DNA from 3 places in the Allobosea sp. AK1 genome. Region 3 is predicted to be linked to each of the others. Evidence: predicted binding sites of a transcription regulator. Region 3 holds the regulator's gene; each other region holds the start of a gene.
What was found. The regulator HrcA, encoded in region 3, represses chaperone genes, less so after heat shock. The targets are predictions, from matches to a motif close to GTTAGCACTCNCNNNNNGNGAGTGCTAAC.
Positions count from the first base shown of each region.

Region 1: groES (co-chaperone GroES) is a predicted target of HrcA. The motif match lies at 2,470-2,498, and genes of this name have one in related genera.
Region 2: groES (co-chaperone GroES) is a predicted target of HrcA. The motif match lies at 2,478-2,506, and genes of this name have one in related genera.

Region 1 covers NZ_VFMG01000001.1:5,240,494-5,245,189, forward strand. Annotated here, with positions in the region: gene FHT98_RS24955 (hypothetical protein) at 41-256, opposite strand; gene groL (chaperonin GroEL) at 333-1,958, opposite strand; gene groES (co-chaperone GroES) at 2,017-2,331, opposite strand; gene FHT98_RS24970 (usg protein) at 2,594-2,863, shown strand; gene FHT98_RS24975 (DUF982 domain-containing protein) at 3,038-3,331, shown strand; gene FHT98_RS24980 (Hsp20 family protein) at 3,661-4,137, shown strand; gene FHT98_RS24985 (Hsp20/alpha crystallin family protein) at 4,226-4,696, shown strand, end outside.
Region 2 covers NZ_VFMG01000001.1:4,106,693-4,111,388, forward strand. Annotated here, with positions in the region: gene phnD (phosphate/phosphite/phosphonate ABC transporter substrate-binding protein) at 1-299, opposite strand, end outside; gene groL (chaperonin GroEL) at 441-2,078, opposite strand; gene groES (co-chaperone GroES) at 2,127-2,414, opposite strand; gene FHT98_RS19785 (MarR family winged helix-turn-helix transcriptional regulator) at 2,643-3,098, shown strand; gene FHT98_RS19790 (PaaI family thioesterase) at 3,168-3,641, shown strand; gene FHT98_RS19795 (DMT family transporter) at 3,638-4,480, opposite strand; gene FHT98_RS19800 (GNAT family N-acetyltransferase) at 4,477-4,696, opposite strand, start outside.
Region 3 covers NZ_VFMG01000001.1:2,632,765-2,637,460, reverse strand. Annotated here, with positions in the region: gene lepA (translation elongation factor 4) at 1-835, opposite strand, end outside; gene FHT98_RS13080 (helix-turn-helix domain-containing protein) at 942-1,541, shown strand; gene FHT98_RS13075 (GNAT family N-acetyltransferase) at 1,538-2,074, shown strand; gene FHT98_RS13070 (DUF3297 family protein) at 2,078-2,326, opposite strand; gene hrcA (heat-inducible transcriptional repressor HrcA) at 2,415-3,500, opposite strand; gene rph (ribonuclease PH) at 3,645-4,361, shown strand; gene rdgB (RdgB/HAM1 family non-canonical purine NTP pyrophosphatase) at 4,364-4,696, shown strand, end outside.

The sequences.
Region 1 (4,696 bases), 2.6 Mb from region 3:
GCGATTGAGAGAATGCAGGGGCTTTCACGGAGCCTTTCGCCTAGGCCTTCTCGCGAAACCGGTCGATCGCACGCAGTGCGAGATCGTCCTCGTCGAGCGCCAGCGGAACCAGCGAAGCCACGATATAGGCGAGGTTGTTTCGCTCCAGCTCGTCAGAGCCCGCCGAAAGCGACGGCTTGAGTTCCGCCCATGCCTTTTCAAGAGCAGCTTCGGCACGGGCCAGATCGATGGGATCGGTCAGTGATGAAAAGGGCATAGCGTTCCCCTAGGCATTGCATGTGCGGTTGGGATCCTGAGAGGGGGCGCCGCGGAAACCGCGGCGCCCCCGATGCTCAATAGTCCATGCCGCCGGCGGGCATGGCCGGTGCCGGGTCCTTCTTCGGCGCCTCGGCGATCATCGCCTCGGTGGTGATCAGCAGGCCAGCGATCGAAGCCGCGTCCTGGATTGCCGTGCGCACGACCTTGGTCGGGTCGATGATGCCGGCCTTGACCAGATCGCCGTACTCGCCGGTCTGGGCATCATAGCCCCAGGCGTAATCGGCAGACTCCAGCAGCTTGCCGACCACGACCGCGCCATCGCCGCCGGCATTCTCGACGATCTGGCGGGCAGGCGCGGTGATCGCCTTGCGGACGATCTCGACGCCGGTCTTCTGGTCGTCATTGCCGGGCACCAGCCCTTCGAGCGCCTTGACCGCGCGCAGCAGGGCGACGCCGCCGCCCGGCAGGATGCCCTCCTCGACCGCTGCGCGGGTGGCGTTCAGGGCATCGTCGACGCGATCCTTCTTCTCCTTGACCTCGACTTCGGTCGCGCCGCCGACGCGGATGACCGCGACGCCGCCGGCGAGCTTGGCCAGGCGTTCCTGGAGCTTCTCACGGTCGTAGTCCGAGGAGGTTTCCTCGATCTGCGCCTTGATCTGGGCGACACGGGCGTCAATCTCGGCCTTCTTGCCGGCACCGTCGACAATGGTCGTGTTTTCCTTCTCGATCCGGACCTTCTTGGCCCTGCCGAGCATGTCGAGAGTGACGGTCTCCAGCTTGATGCCGAGATCCTCGCTGATCGCGGTGCCGCCGGTCAGGATGGCAATATCCTCGAGCATGGCCTTGCGACGATCGCCGAAGCCCGGAGCCTTGACGGCCGCGATCTTCAGGCCGCCCCGGAGCTTGTTGACGACGAGCGTGGCGAGAGCCTCGCCCTCGACATCCTCCGCCACGATCAGCAGCGGTTTTCCAGTCTGGACGACCGCTTCCAGCAGCGGCAGCATCGCCTGGAGGCCCGAGAGCTTCTTCTCGTGGATCAGGATGTAGGGGTCGTCGAGCTCCGCAACCATCTTCTCGGTGTTGGTCACGAAATAGGGCGAGAGATAGCCGCGATCGAACTGCATGCCCTCGACGACGTCGAGCTCGGTCTCGGCGGTCTTGGCCTCCTCGACGGTGATGACGCCCTCGTTGCCGACCTTCTTCATGGCCTCGGCGATCATCTCGCCGATCGTGCGGTCGCCATTGGCGGAGATGGTGCCGACCTGCGCAACCTCCTCTGAACCGGTGATGGTCTTCGAATGCTCGCCGAGCGACTTCGTCACGGCCTCGACGGCGAGATCGATGCCGCGCTTGAGGTCCATCGGATTGATGCCGGCGGCGACGGCCTTGGCGCCCTCGCGGACGATGGCCTGGGCGAGCACCGTCGCGGTCGTGGTGCCGTCACCGGCCGCATCGTTCTGCTTCGAGGCCACCACGCGGACCATCTGGGCGCCCATATTCTCGAACTTGTCGGAAAGTTCGATCTCCTTGGCGACGGTGACGCCGTCCTTGGTGATGCGGGGCGCACCGAACGACTTCTCGATCACGACGTTGCGGCCCTTCGGACCCAGCGTGACCTTCACGGCATTGGCAAGCGTGTCGACGCCGCGCAGCATCCGCTCGCGCGCGTCCTGCGAAAACTTCACGTCCTTCGCAGCCATGATTCCTCACTCCTTCAGACTTGAGGTTTCAGGTTGATGATGTGGGATGAAGGCCCCGTCAGGCGGCCTTCTTGAGGGCGGCCGTCGTCTCGACGACGCCCATGATGTCGGACTCCTTCATGATCAGGAGATCCTGGTCATCGATCTTGACCTCGGTGCCGCTCCATTTGCCGAAGAGCACGCGGTCGCCGACCTTGACGTCGGGCGGCGCAAGCTTGCCGGTCTCGTCGCGCGCGCCAGCGCCAACGGCGACGACCTCGCCCTCCTGCGGCTTTTCCTTGGCGGTGTCGGGAATGATGATCCCGCCCTTGGTCTTCTCCTCGGCGTCGATGCGCTTCACGACGACGCGGTCATGCAGTGGCCGAAACTTCATGAGTTCCTCCAGTTTCCATGTCGGTCACATGTCAAAGCGGGCCGGCCCTGTTCAGGTCTCGCGGCGAGGTTCCGCGCGCCCTGAGGCGCCGTGCCCGCGCGAAGATTTGGGTTGCCCCATTTTTGCCTTCAAGAGGTCGGCAGCACTTTTTTTGATCGAGTGCTAACAGGCTGAAAAGGCAGCACAAACGCAACCTTTCATCTTGCCAGAGCGTTGAGAATCCGCTGCCATCGGCGCAGTGAAAACCAGGGAGCTGAAAGGAATGGCTTCGACAGACTTTGCCCGCCAGATCGCCGGCTACGGATTGACCACCGCCGGCATCCTCTACCGATTGCCCGACCACCCTTCGATCCTGCAGGAATATATCTGGCAGGATTACGACCTCGCTCCGCGCTTTCCCGAACTCAACAAGTTCCTCGCCTTCTGGCAGGCCAAGCTTGACGGCGAGCTGTTCCGCATCACCGTCGCTCACAAGGACCTGATCGGGCCGGCCGACCTCAGCGCGGTCAGCGGCGAGTTCCGGCTCCAGTGACGTTGATGCTTCGCAGGGCTTGATCCGAAGAGAACACATCCCAAAATCATAGCAGCCGCCGACAGCGACAGCGCGCTCGACGCGGTGATCAACCAAACCGGATCCATGTTGCTTCCTGGAGGATATGGCTATGGCAACGTTGGCAATCGCTCCCCGCCAAGGGAGGACTGCATGATGACATCAGACGACTTCGAGAGGCCGCTCGTGATCCTGACCGGGCTCGGGCATCCGGCGGCGATCGCGTCCGCAATGGAGGCCTACATGTTCTTGGCCGACTGGCCGGAGACCAGGCGCGATCCGGTCCACGGCTTTGCGCTGAAAGCCTGCCTGGCGGCGATCCGCGGAGAGATCGAACCAGACACGGCGCGCGGCTTGTTCGCGTCCTGGGCGGAAAAGCATGATCTTCTTGCGCCCGACGTGGCCGCGTTCGCCAGCAGCCGCAAGGAAGGCTCGCGCGGCCACGCTTGACCAGTGGCCCGGCTCCGCACCGGTGGGGGCCGGGCATTTCCGAAGCCGCGGGACGCTGTTTTATTGCCGAAATCCTGCCCCGGATTTGGGGCGGGCGGTTACGGCTTTGAGAGCCCAGCCCGACGGGGAGCTCCCACCCAGCGCGGTACCGTTTCCGAGCCATCGAACGATTCCCCCAAAAAATCTCACTGATCCCCTTGAACGTCCGCCGACCGGATCCAAATCGCTAATTGCCGAGCGCCTTTTGAGGGATCGGCCGGTCAAGCCGACATCGGTGAGACCTCGGAATGACCGACTTGTGCCCATGTTGCTCAATGGAGGATGTGGTTATGAGAACCGTCTTCGATTTTTCTCCTTTGTATCGGTCGAGCATCGGCTTCGACCGCATATTCGGTGCGATCGAAGCCGCAAGCCGGCTGGACCCGCCCGGCAACTGGCCGCCCTACGACATCGTCAAGACCGATGACGACGACTATCGCATTACGATGGCCGTGGCCGGCTTCTCGCGGGACGAGCTCACCATCACGCATGAGCCGAACCTACTGGTGGTGTCCGGGCAGAAAGCCGGCCAGGACAATGGCCGATATCTGCACCACGGCATTGCCGAGCGCACCTTCCAGCGCCGCTTCGAGCTTGCTGACCACGTCAAGATCGTGGCCGCCAACCTCGAGAACGGTTTGCTGACGGTCGATCTGAAACGCGAGCTGCCAGAGGCGATGAAGCCGCGCCGGATCGAGATCGCCACCGGCACCGCACTGCCGAAAGCCGATCGGCGGCAGATCGACTCGGAGAAGCGCGCAGCCTGAGCAGAGGCTGATTGAATCAGCGTTGAGCGCCGGGCGGCGAGCCCGGCGCCGCGAATCCGCTTCGATGTTTGAACGCAAGGAGGATGTCATGAGCGTTCGAGATTTGATCCCCTGGGGCCGCGATAACGGCAATCGGCCTCCCGCGCTGTATCGCGATGATCAGCACAACCCCGTCTTCTCGCTCCATCGCGAGGTCAATCGTCTGTTCGACGACATGTACCGCTCGTTCGACAGCCTTGGTTCGCTGCCGCCCTTCAACGGCGGTTGGCCGAAGGTCGAGGTCTCCGAGACAGCCAGGGATATCAAGGTGACCGCCGAAATTCCGGGAATGGAGGAGAAGGACCTGGAGATCCTGCTCGATGGTGACACTCTCACCCTCAGGGGCGAGAAGCGTGCCGAGAGCGAGAACAAGGAGAGGCAGTTTTCGGAGCGGTATTACGGCCGCTTCGAGCGTCACATCCCCCTCGGCTATGAGGTCGAGCAGGACAAGATCGATGCCCGCTTCAGGAACGGCGTGCTGACGGTCGTCCTGCCCAAGAGCGAGAGGGCGCAGTCTCAG
Region 2 (4,696 bases), 1.5 Mb from region 3:
CGGCGGCCGAGCGCGTAGACCGCAGGGCCGAAGCGGGCGAAATCGACCTGGTCGGCGCGCATCGCCTCGACCAGGCCGGCATAGTCGGCGACCCGGAAGAAGCGCACGGGCACGCCGAGGCGCTGCGACAGGTAATCCACCATCGGCTGGGTGCGGGCGATGGCGCCGGCCTCGTTCTCGGCGGAGGAGACGCCGAAGCGCACCTCCTTGATGCTCTGCCGCCAGTCCGGCGCCTGCGCGAAGGCGGGGGCGACGCTGCTGGCGGCGAGGCCGGCGAGGACGAGGCGGCGTGTGGGCATGATCATCTCTGTCGCGGTGAAGTTGAAAGCGCCTCGATGCGCGCCCGCGACGACAGCCGGATGGCCGGCGGATGACAGTGTCGTGAAATGAAAAAGGCCCGGCTTGCGCCGGGCCTTCCGTAGTCTCGGTAGGTGGATGGATCAGAAGTCCATGCCGCCCATGCCGCCGCCGCCCATCGGGGGCATCGGGGCGTCCTTCTTCGGCTGCTCGGCAACCATCGCCTCGGTGGTGATCAGCAGGCCAGCGATCGAAGCCGCGTCCTGGATCGCCGTACGCACGACCTTGGTCGGGTCGATGATGCCGGCCTTGACCAGATCGCCGTACTCGCCGGTCTGGGCGTTGTAGCCCCAGGCGTAGTCCTTCGACTCGAGCAGCTTGCCGATCACGACCGCGCCGTCATCGCCGGCGTTGTCGACGATCTGGCGAGCCGGAGCGGCGATCGCCTTGCGGACGATCTCGACGCCGGTCTTCTGGTCGTCGTTCTGGGTCTTGATCGACTTCACGGCCTGGAGCGAACGCAGCAGGGCAACGCCGCCGCCGGGAAGGATGCCTTCTTCGACCGCAGCGCGGGTCGCGTTCAGGGCGTCGTCGACGCGGTCCTTCTTCTCCTTGACCTCGACCTCGGTCGCGCCGCCGACGCGGATGACCGCGACGCCGCCGGCGAGCTTGGCCAGACGCTCCTGGAGCTTCTCACGGTCGTAGTCCGAGGAGGTCTCCTCGATCTGGGCCTTGATCTGGCCGACGCGAGCCTCGATGTCCTTCTTCTTGCCAGCGCCGTCGATGATCGTGGTGTTCTCCTTCTCGATGCGCACCTTCTTGGCGCGGCCGAGCATGTTGAGCGTCACAGTCTCGAGCTTGATGCCGAGGTCTTCCGAGATCATCTGACCGGCGGTCAGGATCGAGATGTCCTCGAGCATGGCCTTGCGGCGATCACCGAAGCCCGGAGCCTTGACGGCCGCGACCTTCAGGCCGCCACGGAGCTTGTTGACGACGAGCGTGGCCAGGGCCTCGCCCTCGACGTCCTCGGCGATGATGAGCAGCGGCTTGCCGGTCTGCACGACGGCCTCGAGGATCGGCAGCATCGCCTGGAGCGAGGACAGCTTCTTCTCGAAGATCAGGATGTAGGGGTCTTCCAGCTCGGCGACCATCTTCTCCGAGTTGGTGATGAAGTACGGCGAGAGGTAGCCGCGGTCGAACTGCATGCCCTCGACGACGTCGAGTTCGGTCTCGGCGGTCTTGGCCTCCTCGACGGTGATGACACCCTCGTTGCCGACCTTCTGCATGGCGGTCGAGATCATCTTGCCGACCGACTCGTCGCCGTTGGCCGAGATCGTGCCGACCTGCGCGACTTCCGCGTTCGACGTGACCTTCTTCGAGTTCTTCTTGAGGTCGGCGACGATGGCGTCGACGGCCAGGTCGATGCCGCGCTTCAGGTCCATCGGGTTCATGCCGGCCGCAACCGACTTGGCGCCTTCACGGACGATCGCCTGGGCGAGAACGGTGGCGGTGGTGGTGCCGTCGCCGGCATGGTCGTTCTGGCGCGAAGCGACTTCGCGGACCATCTGGGCGCCCATGTTCTCGAACTTGTCGGAAAGCTCGATTTCCTTGGCGACGGTGACGCCGTCCTTGGTGATGCGCGGGGCGCCGAACGACTTCTCGATCACGACGTTGCGGCCCTTCGGACCCAGCGTGACCTTCACGGCGTTGGCGAGGATATCCACGCCGCGCAGCATCTTGTCGCGGGCATCGGTGCCGAACTTGACGTCTTTAGCAGCCATGAGAGCTACTCCTTGAACTGGAAACGGAAGAGAGCGGTCAGGCGGCTATCAGCCGACGACGCCCATGATGTCGGATTCCTTCATGATCAGGAGGTCCTGACCATCGATCTTGACCTCGGTGCCCGACCACTTGCCGAACAGGACGCGGTCGCCCTTCTTGACGTCGAGGGCAACGAGCTTGCCGGCCTCGTCACGCGCGCCGGAACCGACGGCGATGACCTCGCCCTCCTGGGGCTTTTCCTTGGCGGTCTCGGGGATGATGATGCCACCCTTGGTCTTCTCTTCGCCATCCAGGCGACGGACCACGACGCGGTCATGCAAAGGACGGAACTTCATGGTTCTGTCTTCCTCTCGGTCTTATTCGTTTCGGGTGCCGCTGAAGGGCTCCCGGGGGAGGCTGTTAGCAGTCACCCGATGGGAGTGCTAACAGATGGCGGGGAGATAGGCGCGGGCGTCCGGAGAGTCAAGGAAGCGCCCCGCGATAAAGTGAACGCCGGCGGATGCGATGTCGCAGGTCGCAGCAGGCCTGCTGGCAGCAGCGCTTGAACACGCTAACATGGCGGAATGACGACGCCCTCGCCCGACCCGCGCCTCGACGCCATCGCCCGCTCCTGCGTCGCGCTGCATGTGCGCATGACGGCACGCGCCGTGACGCGGGCCTATGACGAGGCGATGCGCCCGAGCGGGCTCAAGATCACCCAGTTTGTGCTGCTCTCGGCGCTCAGCACGGGGCAATGGAAATCGGTTACGGAGCTGGCGGAACGCTTCGCGCTGGAGCGGACCTCGCTGACGCGTAACCTCCAGCTTCTGGCGACTGAGGGCATGGTCGAGCCGGTCGAGTGCCGGGGGCGGGCCTCGGTCTATGCGGTGACGGAGAAGGGCAAGGCCGCGATCGAGGCCGCGATCCCGTACTGGCGGGAGGCGCAAGACAAGATCGAGGGCGGCTTCGGCGAGGAGCGCTGGCGCGAAACCCGCGACGGCCTCAAGGCCTTGCGCCGGGCCGCGCGCGGCGAGCGCTGAGGCGGCGCTCACCGGTTGACCATCGCTCGCTGATATCTCTATCGTGCAGATACACGAATGGAGATTGGCATGAAGCGCGTGGTTGGGGTGGTGTCTCGCGAGGAACTGGTCGCGGGCGATGGCTTGAGTTTCCTGCGCGGGATCATCGCCGGCACCAATCCGGCGCCGCCCTTCGCCGACGCCATGGATTTCGAGCTGGTCGAGGCCGATGAGGGCAGGGTGGTTTTCTCCGGCCAGCCTTCGGCGCGCTTTTTCAATCCGCTGGGCACGATCCATGGAGGCTGGACCGCGACGATCCTCGATTCCGCCATGGCCTGCGCCGCCCACGCGACGCTGAAGCCGGGCGAGGGCTACACCACGCTGGAGATGAAGTTGAACTATGTCCGCCCGGTCATGCCGGACAGCGGCAAGGTGCGCTGCGAAGGCAGGCTGATACACCGCGGCAATACGGTGGTGACGACGGAGGGCAGGCTCGTCGACGCGCGGGGAAAGCTGCTCGCGCACGGCACCGAGACCTGCCTGATCTTGCAGACTAAGCCCTAGCGCCGGCTGACGGCGACGGCCCCGGCGACGATCAGCAGCGCGCCGGCATAGGTCGTGTAGAGCGGCACCTCGCCGAACACGAAGAAGCCGAGCAGGCTCGCCCAGACCAGCGCCGTGTATTCGATCGGCGCCAGGCGCGAGGCGGCCGCGTGGGCATAGGCCGAGGTCAGCGTGAGATGGCCGGCGACGCCGAGCGCTCCCGCGAAGAGATAGGCGGCGAGGTCACCGAAGCTCATCGGCACGAAGGCGTACCAGGCCGGAATGGCGAGGCACAGCGCCGGCCCGCAATTCTGAAAGGCGACGATGACGGTCGGGTGCTCGCGCACGGCGATGCGCCTGAGCAGGATCAGATTGAAGGCGTAGCTGACGGCCGAGAACAGCGCGGCAGCGACGCCGAGGCTGGCCCCGCTGACATGGCCCTGTAGGCGCGGCCAGACCATGACCAGCATGCCGGCGAGCCCGAAGCCGAGCGCCTGCAGGATGCGCCTGTCGATCTTCTCCTTGAGGATCAATCCCCCGAGCAGCGCGACGAAGACCGGCGCGAGGAAAGACAGCGTCAACGCTTCCGCCAAGGGCAGCACCGAGACCGAGTAGAAGAAGCTGCCTGCCGTCAGCACGACGATCGGTACGCGCACGATATTGCCGATGAGGCTGGCGCGGGTCGGGCGTGCCGGGCGCGCGATCGCCAGCACCGCAAGGGCACAGAGCCCGCCCATCAGGAAGCGCATGAACAGCGCCACGATGAAGGAATGCTGCTGCATCTGGCCCTTGATGACCGCATCCATGGCAGTCAGCAGGGCGATGCCGAGCGCGGCCCGGAAGGCGATGGACAAGGTCATGGGCCGGGGCGCAGCCGCTTGCGGAAATGATACTCCCAGCTTTCCGAGGCATCGCCGAGATAGCGCTCGCCCGGCCAGCGCATGAAGCCGAGCTTCTCGTAGAAGCGATGACCGCGGGTGAAGCGCGTGTCCGACCAGAGCGTCATCTCGGCGAAGCCGCCCTGTTCGGCGAAGTCCATCGCCCTGGCGAAGAGGGCCTGTGCCAGCCCGGCGCCC
Region 3 (4,696 bases):
TGGTGTCGCCGACGGCGGTATCCGCGACTTCCTTGATCGAGGCGGTGAAGAAGCCGACCTCGCCGGGGCCGAGCTGCTTGACCTCGGTCATCTTGGGCTTGAACACGCCGACGCGATCGACGCCATAGGAGGCGTTGGCCCGCATCATCCGGATCGTCATGCCCTTCTTGAGCACGCCATCGATGACGCGCACGAGCACGACGACGCCGAGATAGGCGTCGTACCATGAGTCGACCAGCAGGCACTTGAGCGGCGCATCGGGATCGCCCTTCGGCGCCGGCAGCTTCTCGACGATCGCCTCCAGCACGCCCTCGATATTGAGGCCGGTCTTGGCCGAGATCGGCACGGCCTCGGAGGCATCGAGCCCGATCACGTCCTCGATCTGCTGCTTGATACGCTCCGGCTCCGCGGCCGGCAGGTCGATCTTGTTGAGGACGGTGACGATCTCGTGGTTGGCGTCGAGCGCCTGGTAGACGTTGGCGAGCGTCTGTGCCTCGACGCCCTGCGAGGCGTCGACGACCAGGAGCGAGCCTTCGCAGGCCGCGAGCGAGCGCGAGACCTCATAGGCGAAGTCGACATGGCCGGGGGTGTCCATCAGGTTCAGGACATAGTCCTTGCCGTCCTTGGCTCGGTAATCCAGCCGCACCGTCTGCGCCTTGATGGTGATGCCGCGCTCCTTCTCGATATCCATCGAGTCGAGGATCTGGTCGCTCATGTCGCGGGCCGCGACGGTGCCGGTCTGCTGGATCAGACGGTCGGCCAGCGTCGACTTGCCGTGGTCGATATGGGCAACGATCGAGAAGTTGCGGATATTGTCGATGGAACGGGTGCTCATGCGCGCGCCATAGCAGTGATGCTGCGTGGCGCCAAGCGGCTGGCCGCAAAAGGCTCCTTCTATGGCAGCACTTGTAATTCCAATATCTAAGAATTATTCTCTGTTCATGGAGATCGACCACGATGCCGAGATCGACCGGCTGCTCGGACAGCGCCTCAAGGCGGCCCGCCAGCGCCATGGCCTGACGCTCGATGCGCTGGCCGAGCGCAGCGGCGTCAGCCGCGCCATGATCTCGCGCGTCGAGCGCGGCGAATCGAGTCCGACGGCGGCGCTGCTGGTCCGGCTCGGCTCCGGACTCGGCCTCTCGCTCTCGGCGCTGCTGGAAGAGGATGCAGGGAGCGGGCCGCTGGCGCGCCGCGACGCGCAACCGGTCTGGCGCGATCCGGCGAGCGGCTATCTGCGCCGCAACGTCTCGCCACGCGGGACGGGATCAGGCTTCGAGATCGTCGAGGTCGAATTGCCCGGCGGAGCGGAAGTGCGGCTCGACAACGCGACCGGTGCAGCGGCGCTCGACCAGCAGATCTGGGTGCTGCGCGGCCGGCTCGACCTCACCGTTGAAGGCATCCGCCACGAACTGGCCGAGGGCGACTGCCTGCAAATGCACCTGCGCGGCCCGATCATCTACCGCAATCCGGGCGAGGTACCCGTCCGCTATGCCGTCATCCTCGTCGCGGGAAGCGGCGCCTTTCCGGGACATATCGCATGAACGCGAGCGCTTTCACCGTTGCCATCAAGACACTCGACGCCAAGGCTGCCGAAGCCACTATTCCGGCTCTCGCGGAAATCCTGCGTGACAGCGTCGCCAACGGTGCTTCGGTCGGCTTCATGAGGTGGAACACCGCCGCCGACTACGAACGCTTCTGGCGCGATGTCGCGGCGGGCGTCGCGGGCGGACAAGTCATCCTGCTGATTGCCCGAAACGAGGACGGCATCGTCGGCACGGCACAGCTTCACCTGATCGGCAAATCGAACCAGCCGCACCGGGCCGAGATCGCCAAGGTGCTGGTGCATTCGCGCGCGCGGCGGCAGGGCATCGGCGAGGCGCTGATGCAGCGCGCCGAGGCGATCGCGCGGGAGAAGGGTCGCGACCTGCTGGTGCTCGACACCGACGAGCACAGCGCCGCGCGCCGGCTCTATAACCGGCTGGGCTGGACCGAGGCCGGCACCATCCCGCGCTATGCGCTGATGCCGGATGGCGCCGATTGCGGCTCGACGTTTTTCTACAAGAGCCTCGCCTGAAGCTCAGCCCTCGGCGCTGCCGCGGATGTAGGGCTCGACCGGGCCCTTGAGCGTGATCGTCATCGGCCGGCCGAAGCGGTCCTTGGCATTGCCGGCGGAGACCTTCACCCAGCCCTCGGAGACGCAATATTCCTCGACATTGGTCTTCTCGACGCCCTTGAAGCGGATGCCGATGTCACGCGCCAGCACCTCTTCATTGTAGAAGGGGCTGTCCGGATTGACGGAAAGACGGTCGGGAAGCTGCTCGGACATGGCTCGCACCTGAATTGCGGAATATGTTGCTTTGCCCGCTCGATAACCGCTTCCGCCCGCAAAGCCAACTCAGGGACTTGAGGCTGGCTTAGCGGCTGCCGTCGAGCAGCCGCCCGACGACCTTGGCGGTATAATCGACCATCGGAACGATGCGGGCGTAGTTCAGGCGCGTCGGCCCGATGATGCCGACCACGCCGACGATGCGCTGCTCGGCGTCGCGGAAGGGCGCGGCGACCATCGACGAACCTGACATCGAGAACAGCTTGTTCTCCGAGCCGATGAAGATGCGCACGCCGTCGCCATCCTCGGCGCGCGTCAGCAGGTCGATGACATCGGTCTGCGTCTCCAGATCGCCGAACAGCATGCGGATGCGCTCGAGATCCTCCTGCGCCCGGAGATCGTCGAGCAGGTTGGCCTGGCCGCGCACGATGAGATGGCGGTCGCTGCCGGGGCCGGCCTGGGTCGCGATGCCGCTTTCGACGAGCCGGGCCGTCAGTGCGTCGAGCTCGCGCTCCATCAAGGCGCGCTGCCCGCCGATCTCGCCGCGCAGTTCGGCGAGTGTCTTGCCGAGGATGCGGGCGTTCAGGAAATTCGCAGCCTCGCTCAGCGCCGAGGCCGGCAGCCCGGGCGGGAGCGCCAGCAGGCGGTTCTCGACCGTGCCGTCCTCCGAGACGAGCACGACGAGGGCGCGCAGCGGATCGAGCCGGACGAATTCGATATGCTTCAGCCGGACATCGGCCTTGGTGGTGACGACGACGCCGGCGCCGCGCGACAGGCCGGAGAGCAGCGCAGAGGCTTCCGTCAGGGTCTGGTCGAGATTGCGATTGCTGGCAGCGACCCTGATCTGGGCCTCGATGCGCGAGCGTTCGTCCGCGGTGAGATTGCCGACCTCCATCATCGCATCGACGAAGAAGCGCAGCCCCCGCTCGGTGGGCAGGCGACCGGCCGAGGTATGCGGCGCATAGATCAGCCCGGCCAGCTCCAGATCGGTCATGACATTGCGCACCGTCGCCGGCGAGAGCGCCATCGGCAGCAGGCGGGCGATGTTGCGCGAGCCGACGGGCTCGCCCGTCGTCAGATAGCCGTCGACGATCTGGCGAAAGATCTCGCGCGAGCGCTGGTCGGTCTCGACCAGGCCGCTGATCGTCTCGGGGCGGGGCGTATGCGCGCTCATGAACCTTTTTCAGGCGAAATGTCGGTCTCGTCCTATTGTCGTCACGACGGAGGCGCGGATCAAGGGGCAAGCCCCGCCCGCGCCTTGCCGTGCGCGGCGCAAGCGCCTACAAGCCGCCACTTCCCCGCAAGACAGGACAGTTTCATGCGACCCTCCAAACGCGCCGCCGACGAGATGCGCAAGGTCACGCTCGAACGCGGCGTGGTGCGCTATGCCGAGGGGTCCTGCATGGTGACGTTCGGCGAGACCAAGGTGCTCTGCGCCGCGACCGTCGAGGAAAAGGGGCCGCCGTGGCTGCGCGGCACCGGCAAGGGCTGGGTCACCGCCGAATATTCGATGCTGCCGCGCGCCACCCATGAGCGGACGCGCCGCGAGGTCACCTCCGGCAAGCCTTCGGGCCGCACGCAGGAAATCCAGCGCCTGATCGGCCGCTCGTTGCGCGCCGTCGTCGATCTCACCGCGATCGGCGAGCGCCAGATCGTCGTCGATTGCGACGTGCTCCAGGCTGATGGCGGCACGCGCACGGCTTCGATCACCGGCGCTTGGGTCGCGCTGTATGACGCGCTGAAATGGATGGAAGGGCGCGGCCTGCTCAAGGGCACCAACCCGCTCAAGGACCATGTCGCCGCGATCTCCTGCGGCATCGTCGCCGGCAACCCCGTGATCGATCTCGACTATGTCGAGGATTCCGGCGCGCAGACCGACGCGAATTTCGTCATCACGGGCTCCGGAGGCATTGTCGAGGTTCAGGGCACGGCCGAAGGCGCGCCCTTCTCGGAAGAAGAGCTGCTCGCGCTGCTCAAGCTCGCCAAGGGCGGTGTCGCCAAGCTCGTCACGCTGCAGAAGGCGGCGGTGGCCTGAGCATGAGCCCGCATCGCCTCCTCACCGGCAAGGTCGTGATCGCGACCCATAACCAGGGCAAGTTGCGCGAAATGCGCGAGTTGCTGGCGCCCTATGGCATCGAGCTCGTCTCGGCCGGGGAGCTCGGCCTGCCGGAGCCGGTCGAGGATGGCTTCATGTTCTCGGAGAATGCGGCGATCAAGGCGGTCGCTGCGGCGAGCGCCAGCGGGTTGCCGGCGCTCTCCGACGATTCCGGCATCTGCATCGACGCGCTCGACGGCGCGCCCGGCCTGTTCTCGGCCAACTGGGCCGGACCGGGCAAGGATTTCGCCCCCGCGATCGGGCGGGTGCAGATG